4 regions of the Sinorhizobium arboris LMG 14919 genome follow, and region 4 is predicted to be linked to each of the others. Evidence: predicted binding sites of a transcription regulator. Region 4 holds the regulator's gene; each other region holds the start of a gene.
The links. Region 4 encodes LexA, which represses DNA repair genes until DNA is damaged. Its sites were predicted from a motif close to TGTTCNNNNTGTGTTCNG; they were not measured.
Positions count from the first base shown of each region.

Region 1: a site for LexA is predicted at 1,833-1,850, ahead of dnaE (DNA polymerase III subunit alpha). Genes of this name have one in related genera too.
Region 2: a site for LexA is predicted at 1,483-1,500, ahead of SINAR_RS0121530 (ribonuclease T2). Genes of this name have one in related genera too.
Region 3: a site for LexA is predicted at 1,344-1,361, ahead of SINAR_RS0108530 (ATP-dependent helicase). Genes of this name have one in related genera too.

Region 1 is NZ_ATYB01000014.1:1,089,249-1,093,448, forward strand. Features, by position in the region: gene SINAR_RS0116330 (lipoprotein-releasing ABC transporter permease subunit) at 1-838, shown strand, start outside; gene SINAR_RS0116335 (ABC transporter ATP-binding protein) at 856-1,542, shown strand; gene dnaE (DNA polymerase III subunit alpha) at 2,111-4,200, shown strand, end outside.
Region 2 is NZ_ATYB01000014.1:2,101,478-2,105,677, reverse strand. Features, by position in the region: gene SINAR_RS0121540 (DMT family transporter) at 1-388, opposite strand, end outside; gene SINAR_RS0121535 (alpha/beta fold hydrolase) at 385-1,329, opposite strand; gene SINAR_RS0121530 (ribonuclease T2) at 1,519-2,286, shown strand; gene ettA (energy-dependent translational throttle protein EttA) at 2,407-4,056, shown strand.
Region 3 is NZ_ATYB01000009.1:152,589-156,788, forward strand. Features, by position in the region: gene SINAR_RS0108525 (alanine/glycine:cation symporter family protein) at 1-988, opposite strand, end outside; gene SINAR_RS0108530 (ATP-dependent helicase) at 1,407-3,476, shown strand; gene SINAR_RS0108535 (LysR family transcriptional regulator) at 3,515-4,200, opposite strand, start outside.
Region 4 is NZ_ATYB01000014.1:1,451,063-1,455,262, forward strand. Features, by position in the region: gene SINAR_RS0118160 (hypothetical protein) at 380-640, shown strand; tRNA gene SINAR_RS0118165 (tRNA-Ser) at 838-927, shown strand; tRNA gene SINAR_RS0118170 (tRNA-Ala) at 1,073-1,148, shown strand; gene SINAR_RS1000000135520 (hypothetical protein) at 1,322-1,486, shown strand; gene lexA (transcriptional repressor LexA) at 1,664-2,380, shown strand; tRNA gene SINAR_RS0118185 (tRNA-Cys) at 2,549-2,622, shown strand; gene SINAR_RS0118190 (hypothetical protein) at 2,919-3,266, shown strand; gene SINAR_RS1000000137825 (hypothetical protein) at 3,318-3,626, opposite strand; tRNA gene SINAR_RS0118200 (tRNA-Asn) at 3,768-3,842, shown strand.

The sequences.
Region 1 (4,200 bases), 360 kb from region 4:
CGACCTCGTCGGCTTCGCCTCGGGCAGCGGCGTCGCCATCGGCTCACGCATGGCCGAGCAGCTGGGAATCCGGGTGGGGGGGACGATCACGCTCACCTCGCCGAACGGCGACGTCACGCCGATGGGCATGAATCCGAGGGTCAAGGCCTATACCGTCTCGGCCATCTTCGAAATGGGCATGTCGGAGTACGACGCGACCATCATCTTCATGCCGCTCGAGGAAGCGCAGCTCTATTTCAACGCTGAGGGCCTCGTCCAATCGATCGAGATCTTCGCCGAACGTCCGGACGCGGTCGACGAGCTTCGCAAGCCGGTGGAGGACGCCGCCGAGCGGCAGATCTTCATTACTGACTGGCGCGAACGCAACAGGACGTTCTTCTCCGCGCTCGAGGTGGAGCGGAACGTCATGTTCATGATCCTGACGCTGATCGTGCTGGTCGCAGCGCTGAACATCATCTCCGGCCTGATCATGCTGGTGAAGGACAAGGGCAGCGATATCGCGATTCTCAGGACGATGGGCGCGACCTCCGGTTCGGTGATGCGCATCTTCTTCATGACCGGCGCCGCAATCGGCGTCACCGGAACCATCGCCGGCGTCGTCCTCGGCGTCGTCGTCTGCCTCAACATCGAGTCGATCCGCCAGTTCTTCTCCTGGGTGTCCGGCGCCACGCTCTTCGATCCGGAGCTCTATTTCCTCAGCCAGCTTCCGGCCGACATGAATGCCGACGAGACCGTCACCGTCGTCGTCATGGCGCTTGCGCTTTCCTTCCTTGCCACGATCTTCCCGGCCTGGCGCGCCTCGCGCCTCGATCCGGTGCAGGCCCTGCGGTACGAATAACAAGGACAACAGCTTAAATGAATGCGCGCGTGGCACTGCAGCTCTCCGGCATCGAGCGGCATTATGGCGAGGGCGACACGTTCCTGCCGATCCTCAAGGGAGCCGACCTGACGTTGCGAAGCGGTGAGACGGTCGCCCTCGTGGCGCCGTCCGGTACGGGAAAGTCGACATTGCTTCATATCGCCGGGCTGCTCGAACATCCGGATGAGGGCGAGGTGCTCGTGAACGGTACCTCCTGCAACGGGCTCAGCGACGACCGGCGCACGGCAATCCGCCGCAACGAGATCGGCTTCGTCTACCAGTTCCACCATCTCCTGCCGGAATTCTCGGCGCTGGAGAACATCATGATGCCGCAGCTGATCGCCGGACTGCCCAAGGCCGAAGCGGCGGAGCGGGCATCGGCCCTTCTGGACTATATGCGCATCGGCCACCGTGCCAGCCACCGCCCGGCCGAGCTTTCCGGCGGAGAGCAGCAGCGCGTCGCAATCGCCCGGGCGGTCGCCAATGCGCCGCTCATCCTCCTGGCGGACGAGCCGACCGGCAATCTCGATCCCGAGACGGCCGGCTATGTGTTCGAGGCGCTGGAAGCTCTGGCGCGCCAGTCGGGGCTCGCGGCGCTGATCGCCACCCACAATCACGAACTCGCTTCGCTGATGGATCGCCGCGTGACGATCGACGACGGCAGGGTGGTCGAACTGAGATAGAGCATTTCCGCTTTTCTCGAATCGCGGAAACGCCCTATTCGCATTTCCCGACGGAACCGCTCCGCGCCTTTCCTGGAATGGCGCTGCTTCGTCCGCCGCAGCGCGCGATACAGCCTCGGCCTGAACCAGACCAGTGCTCACCGCACGGGCCTGCCATCCCGACATGTCGTTCGGCGGGCGCCGCCCGCCCGCAAAGCCTGCGCGATGTGCGGGGCCGTCGGGGCGCGCGTTAACCATAGCCAGTGAATAGCGGGTCTTCCATGCAGTCTTCCTTGACTATCGAACAGAAATGGAACAAAAAGAGAACAATAGCGGAAAGGAGACAAGTTATGGCTGATTTCATACGTGATCTTGCTGCCTTCGCCTCGATGAGCCTTTTCATCGCGAGCATTTCTGTAATCGCTCTCGGCTTGTGACCGACACTCAATCGACGTCCCCCGCGTCCTATGCATGTGCAGCAAGAAGCACCAACGCGGGGGCAAAAACCCCTTCATGCCGCCCTTGAGACTGGACAGCCGGGACGGGAAACGGGATATCCTCGACGCCGGACGAGAATCGGAGTGCGGCGATGACAGGCAACCAGGGTAACGGACAGGGCACAGGGGCAGCGGATCCGCAGTTTGTTCACCTGCGCGTGCATTCCGCCTATTCGTTGCTGGAAGGCGCCTTGCCCCTGAAGAAGATCATCGGCAAGGCGGTCGCCGACGATCAGCCGGCGATCGGCATAGCCGACACCAACAACCTCTTCGCGGCGCTCGAATTCTCGCAGAAGGCCGCCGGCGACGGACTGCAGCCGATCATCGGCTGCCAACTCTCGATCGACATGGAGGACGAGGCGGAAGGCGAGCGGCGCGGGCACGCGCATCAATTCGTGAAGCTTCCCTCGATCGTGCTGATCGCGGCGACCGATGACGGTTACGCCCGCCTCGTAGAGCTCGTTAGCCGCGCCTATCTTGCAGGCGAGGGCCATCAGCAGGTGCGGATAAGCCGCTCCTGGCTCGCTGCAGGCAGTACATCCGGCCTGATCGCCCTCACGGGTGCGGGGGCGGGCCCTGTCGACATGGCACTGAAGTCGGGCTCGCCTGCTCAGGCAGAGGCGCGCCTGAAAGCCTTGATCGAGCTTTTCGGCGATCGTCTCTATGTCGAGCTGCAGCGGCACGGGAACTACGACCGGCGTCACGAAAGCCGCATGATCGACCTTGCCTACCGGTTCGACGTTCCGCTCGTCGCCACCAACGAGGCGTTTTTCCCGTCGCCTTCCGACTACGATGCCCACGATGCGCTGATGGCCGTCGCCCACAATGCGATGGTCTCCGACGACAGCCGTTTCCGTCTGACCCCGGACCACTATTTGAAGAGCCGAAAGGAGATGGCAGCGCTTTTCGCGGACCTGCCCGAGGCCTTGGAGAACACGATCGAGATCGCGCGGCGCTGCTCGTTCATGTTGAAGACCCGCGGGCCGATCCTGCCGCGCTTTACCGGCGCTTCGGATGATCCGGAGGAGGCCGAACGCGCCGAGGCGGCGGAACTGCGCCGGCAGGCGGAGGAGGGGCTGGAGGGCCGCCTCGCCAAGCTTGGCATGGCGCCCGGCTACAAGGAGGAAGACTACCGGGAGCGGCTGGCTTTCGAACTCGGCGTTATCGAGCGGATGAAGTTTCCGGGCTACTTCCTCATCGTTGCGGACTTCATCAAATGGGCCAAGCAGCATGACATCCCCGTCGGGCCGGGCCGCGGCTCGGGCGCCGGCTCACTTGTTGCCTATGCCCTGACGATCACGGACGTCGATCCGATGCGCTTCTCGCTGCTGTTCGAGCGCTTCCTCAACCCGGAACGCGTCTCGATGCCCGATTTCGACATCGACTTCTGCCAGGACCGGCGCGAGGAGGTCATCCGTTACGTGCAGCAGAAATACGGGCGTGAGCAGGTGGCGCAGATCATCACCTTCGGATCGCTGCAGGCGCGAGCGGCACTGCGCGATGTCGGCCGTGTCCTGGAAATGCCCTATGGGCAGGTCGACAAGATCTGCAAGCTTGTGCCGAACAATCCCGCCAACCCGACGCCGCTTTCCAAGGCGGTCGAGGAGGAACCGCGCCTGCAGGAAGAGGCGGAGAAGGAGCCGGTCGTCGCCCGCCTCCTCGACATTGCTCAGAAGATCGAAGGGCTTTACCGCCACGCTTCGACGCATGCGGCCGGCATCGTCATCGGCGACCGGCCGCTCTCGCAGCTTGTGCCGATGTACCGCGATCCGCGCTCCGACATGCCGGTGACCCAGTTCAACATGAAATGGGTCGAGCAGGCAGGTCTCGTAAAGTTCGATTTCCTTGGCCTGAAGACGCTGACGGTCCTGAAGACGGCCGTCGACTTTGTCGCAAAGCGCGGCATTCATATCGATCTCGCAAGCATTCCGCTCGACGACCCGAAGACCTACGAGACCCTTTCGCGCGGCGAGACGGTCGGCGTGTTCCAGGTGGAAAGTGCCGGCATGCGCAAGGCCCTGATCGGCATGCGTCCGGACTGCATAGAGGACATCATCGCGCTCGTGGCGCTCTATCGCCCGGGACCGATGGAGAACATCCCGGTCTACAACGCTCGCAAGCATGGCGAGGAAGAGATCGAATCTATCCATCCGAAGATCGATTATCTGCTCAAGGAGACACA
Region 2 (4,200 bases), 650 kb from region 4:
TCTCCTTCAGGAATATGCTGCCGAGAATGGTGAGGATGATCGGTTCCACGAAGAAAATGGCGATCGCATCGGCCACCTCCATGACCTTCAGCGTGGTGATGAAGGAAAGCATGGTCACCACGAGAAGGCCGCCGCGCAGCGCATGCAGCGCACTCTTGCGCCATGTGAGATCGAAAAGCGTGCCGCGCAGAAGGACGATCGGCAGGATGAAGACGATCTGCAGGAGGAAGCGGGCCGCCGTGATCTCGGCCGAGGGCACCGTCGCGATGGCGAGCTTCGAGAAGATGTCGATCAGCGGCGAAAGCAACACCGAAAGGACCATCAGCGTCAGACCGTAGGAGATACGGTTGTGGTCGATCGCCGCCTTGGAAAGGGAGAATTCGCTCATGAAGCCTGACGCTTCCCCCGGACTGCCTTGAGGCACCAGGCGGCGAATTCCTCTGTCGCCTTTTCCCGGCCGATCTCGTTGAGCGTTTCGTGGCGCATGCCCTCTTGAATCGCGATCGTGACATCCGTCATGCCCCGCGCTTTCAGGCGGTTCCCCAGCCAGCGAACGGCTTCGCCGTTGAAGGTGGATGGGTCGGCGCTGCCGCCGACGAGGTGGACCGGCAGGCCCGGCGGCAGCCGCGACAGCCGGTCGCGGCGGGCGCCCGCAAAGGCGAAGGCAAAGACGTCGAGCCACAGCGATACGGTCGGGTCGAAGCCGCAGAGCGGATCGGAGATATATCTGGCGACCTCGCCTTCATCGCGCGACAGCCAGTCGAAATCGGTCTTCCGGTCGGTGACACTCGTGCTCCAGGCGCCGAAGGTGAGTCTGGTTACGAGCGGGCTCGGCACGTCCGATCCCTTCAGCATCTTCTCGACCGCCAGCAGCAGCTGGCCCCCCCGTCCGGCAAGACCCGGCCGGAAATTGGAGTTCCAGACAGCAAGCGCGTCGTAGAGTTCCGGATCGGTCTCGGCGGCGTTCAGCGCGATCAGGCCGCCCATCGAATGGCCGAACAGTACGACCGGCAGGCCGGGATGGCCGGCGACCGCCATATGACGGAGCGCGCGGAGGTCCGCGACGACCTTCGCCGCACCTTCGCGCTGCGCAAACGTGGCGAGAGGCGCGTCGGGAGCGCGGCTCGTGCCATGGCCGCGGTGGTCATGAGCGTACACATGGAAACCGTGGGCGGCCATGCTTTCGGCAAAGCGGGCATAGCGGCCGGAATGCTCGGCAAGGCCGTGGCTGATGACGAGAATGCCTTGCGGTTCGCCGGCGGCGCCGACATGGCGCCAGCCGAGCGTCGCGCCGGTCGGGCTTTGATGCGTCCTCACCTGCCCGAACATGCCATGCGCTCTCCCCACTTGCGGATGCCGTGCGGATATCAAATCGATTTGGGTGGGAAAGGCAATCGCAGCTTGTTGCTCGTTGCGCATGAGATCACAACGAATCTGCGGATGCCGATTCAGGGTTGCAGTTTTCCCGTATATGGTGTTATTTGTTCCTGTTTTGTTTCCTTTGGAGGGTTTGGGGCAATGCAGACAAGCGCGATAGTACATCTGATGAGGTTGGCGGCGCTGGCGTTGGGCTTGGCCAGCGCGCCCCTCGCCGTGGCTCAGGAGAGCTCGGCGGGCGAGGCCGAGACGGGCGCGGGAAAGACGGAATATGTCCTCGCTGTCAGCTGGCAGCCGGGATTCTGCGAGACGCGGCCTGATCGCAAGGAGTGTGTCGACCAGACGGCGGAGCGCTTCGACGCGACCAATTTCTCGCTTCACGGCCTGTGGCCGCTCAAGAAAAGCTATTGCGGCGTGGAAGCGGATCTCAAGGCGCGCGACCGCAAGGGCGAATGGCTGGAACTGCCGGAGGTCGCCGTGGGTGACGAGACGGCCAAGCGCCTGCTCGTCGCCATGCCGGGCGTCAAGTCCGGCCTGGACCGTCACCAATGGCTGCGCAACGGGACGTGCCAGACGGCAGACGCCGAGGACTACTTCACGCTGCAGCTCCGGCTTCTGGAGGAGCTCAACCGCTCGGCCGTACGCGCGCTTTTCGCCGATCGGATCGGCGAGGAACTCGACGAAAAGCAGATCAAGCAGGCCTTCGACCGGAGCTTCGGGGCAGGGGCCGGCGACCGGGTGCGCATGCGTTGCCAGTCGGTGAACGGCCGCGACGTGATCACCGGGCTTACGGTCGGGCTTTCGGGCGACCTGTCGGGCAAGGTCGAACTGCGGGATCTGATCCAGGCGGCAGGACCGACGGAGTTCAAATGCGCAAAGGGGATCGCTGACGCTGCCGGCCGGGGCTGATCGGGCACGCGCATTCGGGAGCGGCGGGGAGCGTCGAGGAAAGGGCCTTTGGCGTTGCCCCGCCATCATAATTCGCCTACATAGCGGGCAAAATTCCCTTCCGATGCGGAGCAATCCTTTATGGCACGTCAATTCATCTATCACATGGCCGGGCTCAACAAGGCCTATGGCAGCAAGAAGGTCCTCGAGAACATCCATCTCTCCTTCTATCCGGACGCGAAGATCGGCATTCTCGGCCCGAACGGCGCCGGGAAGTCGACCGTCCTCCGCATCATGGCGGGTCTTGATACCGAATATACCGGCGAAGCCTGGGTCGCCGAAGGTGCGAGGGTCGGCTATCTCGCACAGGAACCGCAGCTCGACCCCCAGAAGAACGTGCTCGACAACGTGATGGAAGGGGTGGCTGCCAAGAAGGCCATCCTCGATCGCTATAACGAGCTGATGATGAACTATTCCGACGAGACGGCGGAAGAAGGCGCCAAGCTCCAGGACGTCATCGACAGCCAGAACCTCTGGGACCTCGACAGCCAGGTGGAAATGGCGATGGAAGCGTTGCGTTGTCCGCCGGGCGATGCCGAGGTCACCAATCTCTCCGGCGGCGAGAAGCGGCGCGTGGCGCTGTGCAAGCTCCTGTTGTCGCAGCCCGAGCTGCTTCTGCTCGACGAGCCGACCAACCATCTCGACGCGGAAACGATCGCCTGGCTCGAGAAGCACCTGCGCGAGTATCCGGGCGCAGTGCTGATGGTCACGCACGATCGCTACTTCCTCGACAACGTCACCGGCTGGATTCTCGAGCTCGACCGCGGCCGGGGCATTCCCTATGAGGGCAACTATTCCGCCTATCTGCAGTCCAAGGCCAAGCGCATGGCGCAGGAAGGACGCGAGGAAGCTGCCCGCCAGAAGGCGATCAGCCGCGAGCAGGAGTGGATCTCCTCGAGCCCGAAGGCTCGCCAGGCGAAGTCAAAGGCCCGTGTCCGCGCCTATGACGAGTTGGTCAAGGCGGCCGCGGACCGGCGCCCGGGCGACGCGCAGATCATCATTCCCGTCGGGGAGCGCCTGGGGCAGGTCGTCATCGAAGCGGAGAATCTTTCCAAGGGCTATGAAGATCAGCTGCTGATCGAAGGCTTGAGCTTCAAGCTGCCGCCGGGCGGCATCGTCGGCGTCATCGGCCCGAACGGCGCCGGCAAGACGACGCTTTTCCGCATGATCACCGGCCAGGAGCAGCCGGACGAGGGTTCTATCCGCATCGGCGACAGCGTGCAGCTCGCCTATGTGGACCAGAGCCGCGATGCGCTCGACGCGAACAAGACGGTCTGGGAGGAAATCTCGGGCGGCAACGATGTCATCAGGCTCGGCAAGCATGAGGTCAATTCGCGAGCCTATTGCTCGGCCTTCAACTTCAAGGGCGGCGATCAGCAGCAGAAGGTCGGCACGCTTTCCGGCGGCCAGCGCAACCGTGTGCACCTCGCCAAGATGCTGAAGTCCGGCGGCAACGTCGTCCTGCTCGACGAACCGACCAACGACCTCGACACCGAGACGCTGGCGGCGCTCGAAGATGCGCTGGAGAACTTCGCGGGCTGCGCGGTCATCATCAGCCACGACCGCATGTTCCTCGACCGCCTTGCCACGCATATCCTCGCCTTCGAGGGCGACAGCCATGTCGAATGGTTCGAAGGCAATTTCGAAGATTATGAAAAGGACAAGATCCGCCGCCTCGGCCCGGACTCGGTCAACCCGAAGCGGGTAACCTACAAACGTCTGACGCGTTAATCGTCATACGATTGCGGCGGCGCATCGCTGAAGGCGTTCTTTGAGTCTGCATATCTGGCGAAGGCGGCTTCTCCGGTCACCATCGCCAGGCTTCACCGCCGTCATCCTCGGGCTTGACCGCAGTCATCCTCGGGCTTGACCCCG
Region 3 (4,200 bases), on a different contig from region 4:
AGACGCCCGACACCATGATCGCCAGACCCGTCAAAGTGCAGACGATGATCGTGTCGATGAACGTGCCCATCATGCCGATGACGCCGGAGAAAACAGGATTGGTTGTCGAGCCGGCGGCCTGTGCAATACCTGCAGTACCGAGGCCTGCCTCGTTCGAGAAGATGCCGCGCGCCACCCCCATGCGGATCGCCATCAGCACGGTGGAGCCGAGGAAACCGCCGGTGGCCGCCGTCGGACTGAATGCCTGGGTGAAGATGGTGGCAATGGCCTGGGGAATATTGCCGGCAAAGATAATCAGGACGACAGCCACGCAGACGAGATAGAAGATTGCCATGAACGGCACGACCCTCTCGGCCACCGCACCGATTCGCTTGATGCCGCCCAAGATCACCGCACCCGTTAAGACCATGATGACGACGCCGCTGATCCAGGTCTCGATGCCGAAGGCGTTCTGGACCGCGCTTGCGATCCCGTTGGCCTGCACCATGTTCCCGATACCGAAGCCCGCCAGTCCGCCAAAGATGGCAAAGGCGGTGCCCAGCCACTGCCAATTCTTCCCCAGGCCATTCTTGATCGCGAACATCGGGCCGCCGGCGTGTTCGCCTTTGTCGTCGACTTCGCGGTATTTCACCGCAACGACGACTTCGGCATATTTTGTTGCCATGCCGACGAAGGCCGTAACCCACATCCAGAACAACGCGCCTGGTCCGCCCACGGCGATTGCGGTTGCGACGCCGGCGATGTTGCCGGTGCCGATGGTCGCCGACAGCGCCGTCATGAGCGCGGCGTAAGGCGTAATCTCGCCTTCGGCGGCCTTGCCGGGGGTGCGGCTTTTCAGGATCATGCGGAAGCCGTAGGCCACTTTGCGGATTGGCATGAAGCCCAGGCGAAGCTGCAGATACAGACCGGTGCCGATGATCAGCACAATCATCGGCACGCCCCAAACGACGCCGTTGAGCCAGTTAAAGAATTGGTCAAGTGCTTCCACGAAACTGCTCTCCTCGCTAGTGCCCTATCTTTCCGCGATCCTGCGCACGTCGCTGACTTACGTCATCGGCAGATATTTTCAAACCGTCTTGTCCATGGCCACCGGCACGTTCAATTCTTCTCGGTCGAGGATGGACTAGGGGTGTCTCCCGACGGCGAGCAGCGGTGCCCATCGAGCTAGCCCGTCAGGCGCGACGGCACTCGCCGAGCCTCGGGAGCCGCGATCATACATAGAAGTCGGCCCTGGTGAATTTCATAGTGCGAATGCTCCTATTCATGAAATTGATAGTGAGCGGCTTTAAGAATGACCGCGGTGAGGAGAATGTCCCACTTTCCAACGACATCTTGCCCTTGTATGTTCCCTTTCCGTTCCGACCAGCTGCGGCCGGACCGTCGGAGAGCTCATCGAGGTGAAATGAATGGCGACAGCGGCCCATCTGGAGAAACTGAACGAGAGACAGCGCTGCGCCGTTGAATATGGTGTCGGAGCAGGAGAAAGCACCCAGGCGGGCCCGCTGTTGATCATCGCAGGCGCGGGCTCGGGGAAGACCAACACCTTGGCCCATCGCGTTGCTCATCTCGTCGTCAACGGAGCCGATCCCCGCCGCATTCTCCTCATGACCTTCTCGCGCAGGGCAGCCGCTGAAATGTCGCGCCGCGTCGCGCGGATCTGCGCGCAGGTGCTCGGCCCCAGTTCCGGCCAAATGACCGACGCCCTTTCGTGGGCGGGAACCTTTCACGGCATCGGGGCGCGGCTGCTCCGGATTTATGCCGAACAGATCGGGCTGGATCCGGAGTTCACCATCCACGACCGCGAGGACAGCGCCGACCTGATCAATCTCGTGCGGCACGAGCTCGGCTTATCGAAGATGGAAAGCCGGTTTCCGACCAAGGCCACCTGTCTGGCGATCTATTCGCGGGCAGTAAACGCGGAAATGCCGCTGAACGAAGTGCTCCGCAACTGGTACCCTTGGGCGTCTGGCTGGGAACAGCAGTTGAAGGAGCTGTTTGCCGGATATGTCGACGCCAAGCAGGCCCAGAACGTCCTCGACTACGACGACCTCCTTCTCTACTGGGCGCAGATGGTCAGCGATCCCTGCCTGGCCGACGATGTCGGCAACCGGTTCGACTATGTCCTCGTCGACGAATATCAGGATACGAACAAGCTCCAATCTTCGGTGCTGCTGGCGCTGAAGCCGGGCGGGCATGGCCTGACGGTCGTCGGCGACGACGCCCAATCGATCTATTCGTTTCGGGCAGCGACGGTCCGCAACATTCTCGACTTTCCGAAGCAATTCTCGCCGGCGGCCGAGATCATCACGCTCGACCGCAACTACCGCTCGACGCAGCCGATCCTCGCGGCCGCCAACGCAGTCATCGACCTGGCGCGGGAGCGCTTCACTAAAAATCTCTGGACGGACCGGGAGTCGGCGGAACGTCCTAAGCTGCTGACAGTGAAGGACGAGGCGGATCAGGCGAGCTGCATCGTCGAGCAGGTGCTTGCCAACCGTGAATCCGGGTTGCTCCTGAAGCAGCAGGCCGTCCTGTTCCGCACTTCGAGCCACAGCGGCCCGCTTGAGGTGGAACTGACCCGCCGCAACATCCCCTTCGTTAAGTTCGGAGGTCTGAAGTTCCTCGACAGTGCCCATGTCAAGGACATGCTGGCCGTGCTGCGCTTTGCGCAGAACCCACGTGACCGGGTCGCGGGCTTCCGGCTCCTGCAGATGTTGCCGGGCATCGGTCCGCAGACCGCGGGCAAGATCCTGGACACGATCGCGGCCGACCCCGAGCCGTTGATGGCGCTTGGCGAAATCCCGGCTCCGCCCAAGAGCGGCGCGGACTGGCCGTCCCTTGTCGAGCTGCTGCAGGCCCTGCGCAAACCTGCCTCCGGCTGGCCGACCGAAATCGAGATGGCACGAATGTGGTATGAGCCGCATCTCGAACGAATACACGAGGACTGCGAGACCCGCCGGGCCGACCTGGTGCAGCTCGAGCAGATCGCCGCCGGATATCCGAGCCGCGAGCGCTTCCTTACGGAGCTGACGCTCGATCCGCCGGACGCGACGAGCGATCAGGCCGGCGTGCCTTTACTCGACGAGGATTATTTAATCCTGTCGACGATCCATTCTGCCAAGGGCCAGGAATGGCGGTCCGTATTCATGCTCAACGTCGTCGACGGCTGCATTCCGTCGGACCTGGCCGCGGGCACGAGCCAGGACCTGGAAGAGGAGCGGCGGCTTCTCTATGTCGGTATGACGCGCGCCAAGGACAGCCTGACGCTGATCGTGCCGCAGCGCTTTTTCACCGGCGGTCAGCACGCGCAGGGGGACCGACATGTCTACGCAAGCCGCACGCGCTTTATTCCCGCGACCTTGCTTCAGTTCTTCGAGAGTGGAACCTGGCCCCTCGTGAGCCCCAATGCCTCCGAGCGCAGCGCCAGGCAAATCCGCATCGATGTCGCAGCACGGATGCGAACCATGTGGCGGTAGAATTCGGCGCTGTGCCCAGTCGTTCGCGCTCATGACCTTCAGCTCGCCAGAACCAGCCCCCCGTAACGGCTGATTTCGTTCTGGATTTCACCGACGAGCGTATCGAGCGCGGGATTTCGCGCCTTTCGCGCGCGGCGCGCGACATAGGCCAAGCCGGGGGGTGAGGGCAGGTGGGTGGTGACGATCTGCATCCCGGGGCGCAGATGGCGCTCGCTCAGAAGTGCTACACCCATGGCCGAAGTGACCGCCGCAACGATTCCGGCAGCGCTTGCACATTCAAACACGGTTTCAAGATTCACGCCGCCGTCCTGTCCGATGTCGAGCGCCCACCTTCTATAGAAACACTCGTCGTCGAAGGACAGGAAGGGAATCGCGCCGTTCTGCGGCAACGTCAGTTCCGGGTGCTTGACCCAGTGAAGCTCCTCCCGGAACAGGACAACATCGGTCGGGCGGACTTCATGAGCGAAAACCTGCAAGATCGCGGCGTCCAGTTCCCCGCGTTCGAGCATCGCCCGCAGGACCAGACTCATGCGGACCTTGGTACGGACGGAGACATGCGGATGCAGGCGGCGAAACCTCCCCAATATGCGTGCAAGATCGCTGCAGGCCGTATCTTCCGTCAAGCCGAGAGCGATGCGCCCCGCAAGCGACGTTTTCGACAGACTGAGAAGCGCCTCGTCGTGCAGGCCGAGGATTCGGCCGGCGTAATGCAGCAAATCCTCTC
Region 4 (4,200 bases):
GACTTGCCAAAGGTCCTAAGCCCGTTGCCGGGTGTCGCTGCCGCCACATATCGCAATAAGCGCCTGGGCGGCACTCTCGTAAGCCGCAGGGTGTGGCGCCTCAGAGCTGACCGAAGCTTCCCGTCGGTGCAACTCTGGGGCTCCGTTCCCGGTGTGCCTCCTGCGCTCTGGCTCGACGTCCAAAAGGCTCTCGCAATGTATGAGACGATTATGGACCGCCGGAGCGACGGGCGGCGACCGGGAGGTCGCGGTGTACGCCCCGCAGGCGAAGAAAGGCTGACCGCAGTGCGAGACACTGAACAGCGCCCGAGACGATTGTCCTTGTCTGTGTCCTGGGCGTATGTGGCCCAGTGCGGCGCGCACCCTCGGGAGGACGTCCATGAATGCCGACAAGATGAGAGTGCTCATAGAGGACTGTCGCAGAGACCTGTTCGCCTATTTGGAGCCTGGCAGCGGCATCAGCGACCGTGAGATGATCGTCGCCCTGCTCCATCGCCTCGATGGACTGCAGGCCAGAGACGCGCTCGGCGAAGACTTCGACTGGCCGCCATTTGCGCCGGAAGGATCGATGGAGGAACAGTCCGGCCGCAACCGGACCAGCGCCCGCCTCAGAATAATTCTCAACCGGCGCTTACGATGATCAGCAGGGACGCGCGGCGTGCGACCGATTTCTCCCCGTCGGGCAGGCCCGGAACGCACGCAAATGCTCCGGAGCACGTTGACGATGCGATCAAAGCTGCTAAAAAGCCAGCCGTTGGTGAATGGGCAGCAAACCGGCAGCGATCGCCGGTCTATCGAGAACTCGGAAACGAATTTCACGAAGCTCCTCAATCACTTGGAAGAGTGGCCGAGCGGTTTAAGGCACCGGTCTTGAAAACCGGCGTGCGTGAAAGCGTACCGTGGGTTCGAATCCCACCTCTTCCGCCATTCAGAAAATCAGTGCACCGCGATGCATGCCGTTTGAGTTCACGCGGCCTGCAGCTATTAACCGCATCCTTGCATTACAATATGGTCGGCAAGCGGAATGCGCTGGCGCAGGCGAGCGAAAACTCATATACAATCGTTGATCAGTGGGGTCGTAGCTCAGTTGGGAGAGCGCCGCAATCGCACTGCGGAGGTCGAGGGTTCGACTCCCTTCGGCTCCACCATCCTGACCTTTGTCCGACCCGGAGACATAGGTAATACTGCCGCAACCCCGCCGGGTTGCGCCAGTCTCGGTCGGCCCGACGGTTCGGCTGCGCTTGCCAAGAAAGCTGATTTGAGAGAAAGTTTTGGTCTGACCCCTCCGAGGTCTGGGCAACTCCCGCGAGCGGAGAAAAACATGCCTGATAAATCTTTGGTGGCAGCGGTAATCTTTGCCCTTTTCGCCCTTTCGGCATGCGCGAGCACAGGCTCGACCAACACGACCTACACCCAATGGTACGGGCCCTATCCCGAGCCTGAATTCGACGTTCTTACGCCGGGCGGGCTGCGCCTTGCCTACTAGGCCCGCATAGTCCGCCCTCGCCTCCGAAGACACCGGTGATCTTTGCCCGGCATGCCGGCGTTGCGCCCTTGCATAGAGCAGCAAGCGAAATTCACGGAATTTTAGGTACTTGCGGAACACATATGGAACAGATAGGTTCTGTTCTTGATTTGTTTCGCGATTCTGGAGTGACGCGCCATGCTGACCCGCAAGCAACAGGAATTGCTTCTGTTCATTCATGAACGAATGAAGGAATCCGGGGTCCCGCCGTCCTTCGACGAGATGAAAGACGCTCTGGACCTCGCGTCCAAGTCGGGCATTCACCGTTTGATCACGGCACTCGAAGAGCGCGGGTTTATTCGCCGGCTACCGAATCGTGCGCGGGCTCTGGAAGTCATCAAGTTGCCGGAGGCCTATACCGGCACTTCGCAGGTCCGCCGCGGCTTTTCGCCTAGCGTGATCGAAGGCAGCCTCGGCAAGCCCGCAGCGCCGCCCCCCGCACCGAAGGCGCCGCCGCCGGCCGAGACCGCATCGGTTACCGTTCCGGTCATGGGCCGCATTGCTGCCGGCGTGCCGATTTCTGCAATCCAGAACAATATGCACGATATTTCGGTACCGGTCGAAATGATCGGCAATGGCGAGCATTACGCTCTCGAGATCAAAGGCGATTCGATGATCGAGGCCGGTATCCTCGACGGCGATACGGTGATCATCCGGAATGGAAGCACCGCCAGCCCAGGAGATATCGTCGTCGCCCTGATCGACGATGAGGAAGCCACCCTGAAGCGATTCCGGCGCAAGGGCGCCTCCATTGCGCTCGAGGCCGCCAATCCGGCTTACGAAACACGCATATTCGGTCCTGATCGGGTCAAGATCCAAGGTCGCCTGGTCGGCCTCATCCGGCGCTACCACTAGGGCGTCAGATAAGGTGTTGAGCCTTCGAGCATCATGACCACGCCATCCGTAGAACGGAAGGCAAACAGTTAAACAGAATAAAAAAGCCCCTATTCGAAATGAACCCTCTTGCGGATTCCGATCAATCATTCTAAATCCGCGCCACGATTTGAAAATCCAAATCGTAGAGGCCTCGTGGCGGAGTGGTGACGCAGAGGACTGCAAATCCTTGTACGCCGGTTCAATTCCGGCCGAGGCCTCCAAAGCCATACGAATCCGGCTTTGCTGCACGAGAAATTTTCTTTTCTTTGCCATCAACAGCCCTTCAGTCACGCTCAGCTGCCCCTCAGCAGCTCTGACATTGCGGCTTGGTCGTCGCGTGACGACATTCACAAGGCGAGACCGAATAACCTTCGTCAGACGAACGCAGGATCCGTATTCGCGAAGGACAGCGCCGAGCTGAGGTCCCGAGGACTTTGTGGCCCCCTGATTGGCGGTTGTGCTATAGCACCCTGTCAGCCCGGCTCGTCGGGAGCGGCGGTACTCGAAGCGCGACATGATGGATATTCCCTGGGGCTACATTCAGCGCCACTTTGATTGGCTCGGCCATGTGGTCGAGGGCTTCTGTATCGCAGCAGTCGTCGCCCTGCTGTTCATGGTGGTTGCGCCGAGGAGGCTGGCGCTGATCATCGGCCTCGCATTCGCCGCCGGACACTTTCACGGACGCGAGAAACGTGATTTCGAGATCAGCGCAAACCTGCAGCCGCCTCACCTTGAAGGTTACAAAATGTGGAAATGGAGTTGGGATCAGGCGACCGACTTCTGGCCGACTGCTCTGGTACTCGTCTGCGTCATATTTGCTCTTCTGCCAAAGTGGCGACGAAAGCCGGGTAGTTCTGACGACTGAAAAATGCAGTGCGCCCGCAGGAGAGGTGGTCCTCTTCGCGATTCGAGCGAATCACGGCCTGTCGGAGGAATTGGGCCCGGGGGAATTCGGTTTCCCGCGCCATCGCGCCCACCATACGGCCAGCCTGCGGCGCCGGCGACGGATCGAGGGTATATCGTGCGAAAGCACGAGAAGGCCCAGAGGAACCATCCAGAAGCCCAGCACCGGTAAAAAACCGAGCAAACCGCCACACACGAGCAGCACGCCGATGAGGACACGCAAGGCGGGGGAACTGGGCAAGCTTATCCGCCAGCTGCCGAGCACGATCTCACGCGTCTTGGGATCTATGCCAAAATGCCTCTTCTTGCCTTCAGTCGCCATCGTTGTTCTTTCGTACCAATGGCCCACACTTGGTGCCTTCTCCACAGGGCGGCAACCGGTTCCCGTCATTTTTTTTGAAAAAGCACTTGGCAAATCGGAAAAGCATTTGTATTAGCAGCCTCACTTCTGCGGCGCAGATGTTCCCTGGTAGCTCAGCGGTAGAGCACTCGACTGTTAATCGATAGGTCGCCGGTTCGAATCCGGCCCGGGGAGCCACTTTGGCTCAGAACTGCAAGCTTCGCGCCTGCGAGTTAACACCTCACATCCGGCCGCTGGAAGCGCATCGAACAGCTTGGGCTCCGATCCCACAATCTTCACCTCGCTTTCGCTGACCTCGACCCTCTGGGCGAGGTTCTGCACGTGGTGGCGGGCATACCGCCGTCAAAGGTCCGTAGCTTGCGCTTGGCGTCGGCGGCGAATCGGCGAACCATCTCCGGCGCGATCTCGATCGGCCGATCCCCATCCTTCGTTTCGGCGCGCTCCGCGTCAGCACGCGCCGAATCGGCCCCAGTTCGGCGATGCGGCCCTTGAGGTTCTCGTCCGTCCGGTCAGCGATCCCGACCTGGATCGCCTC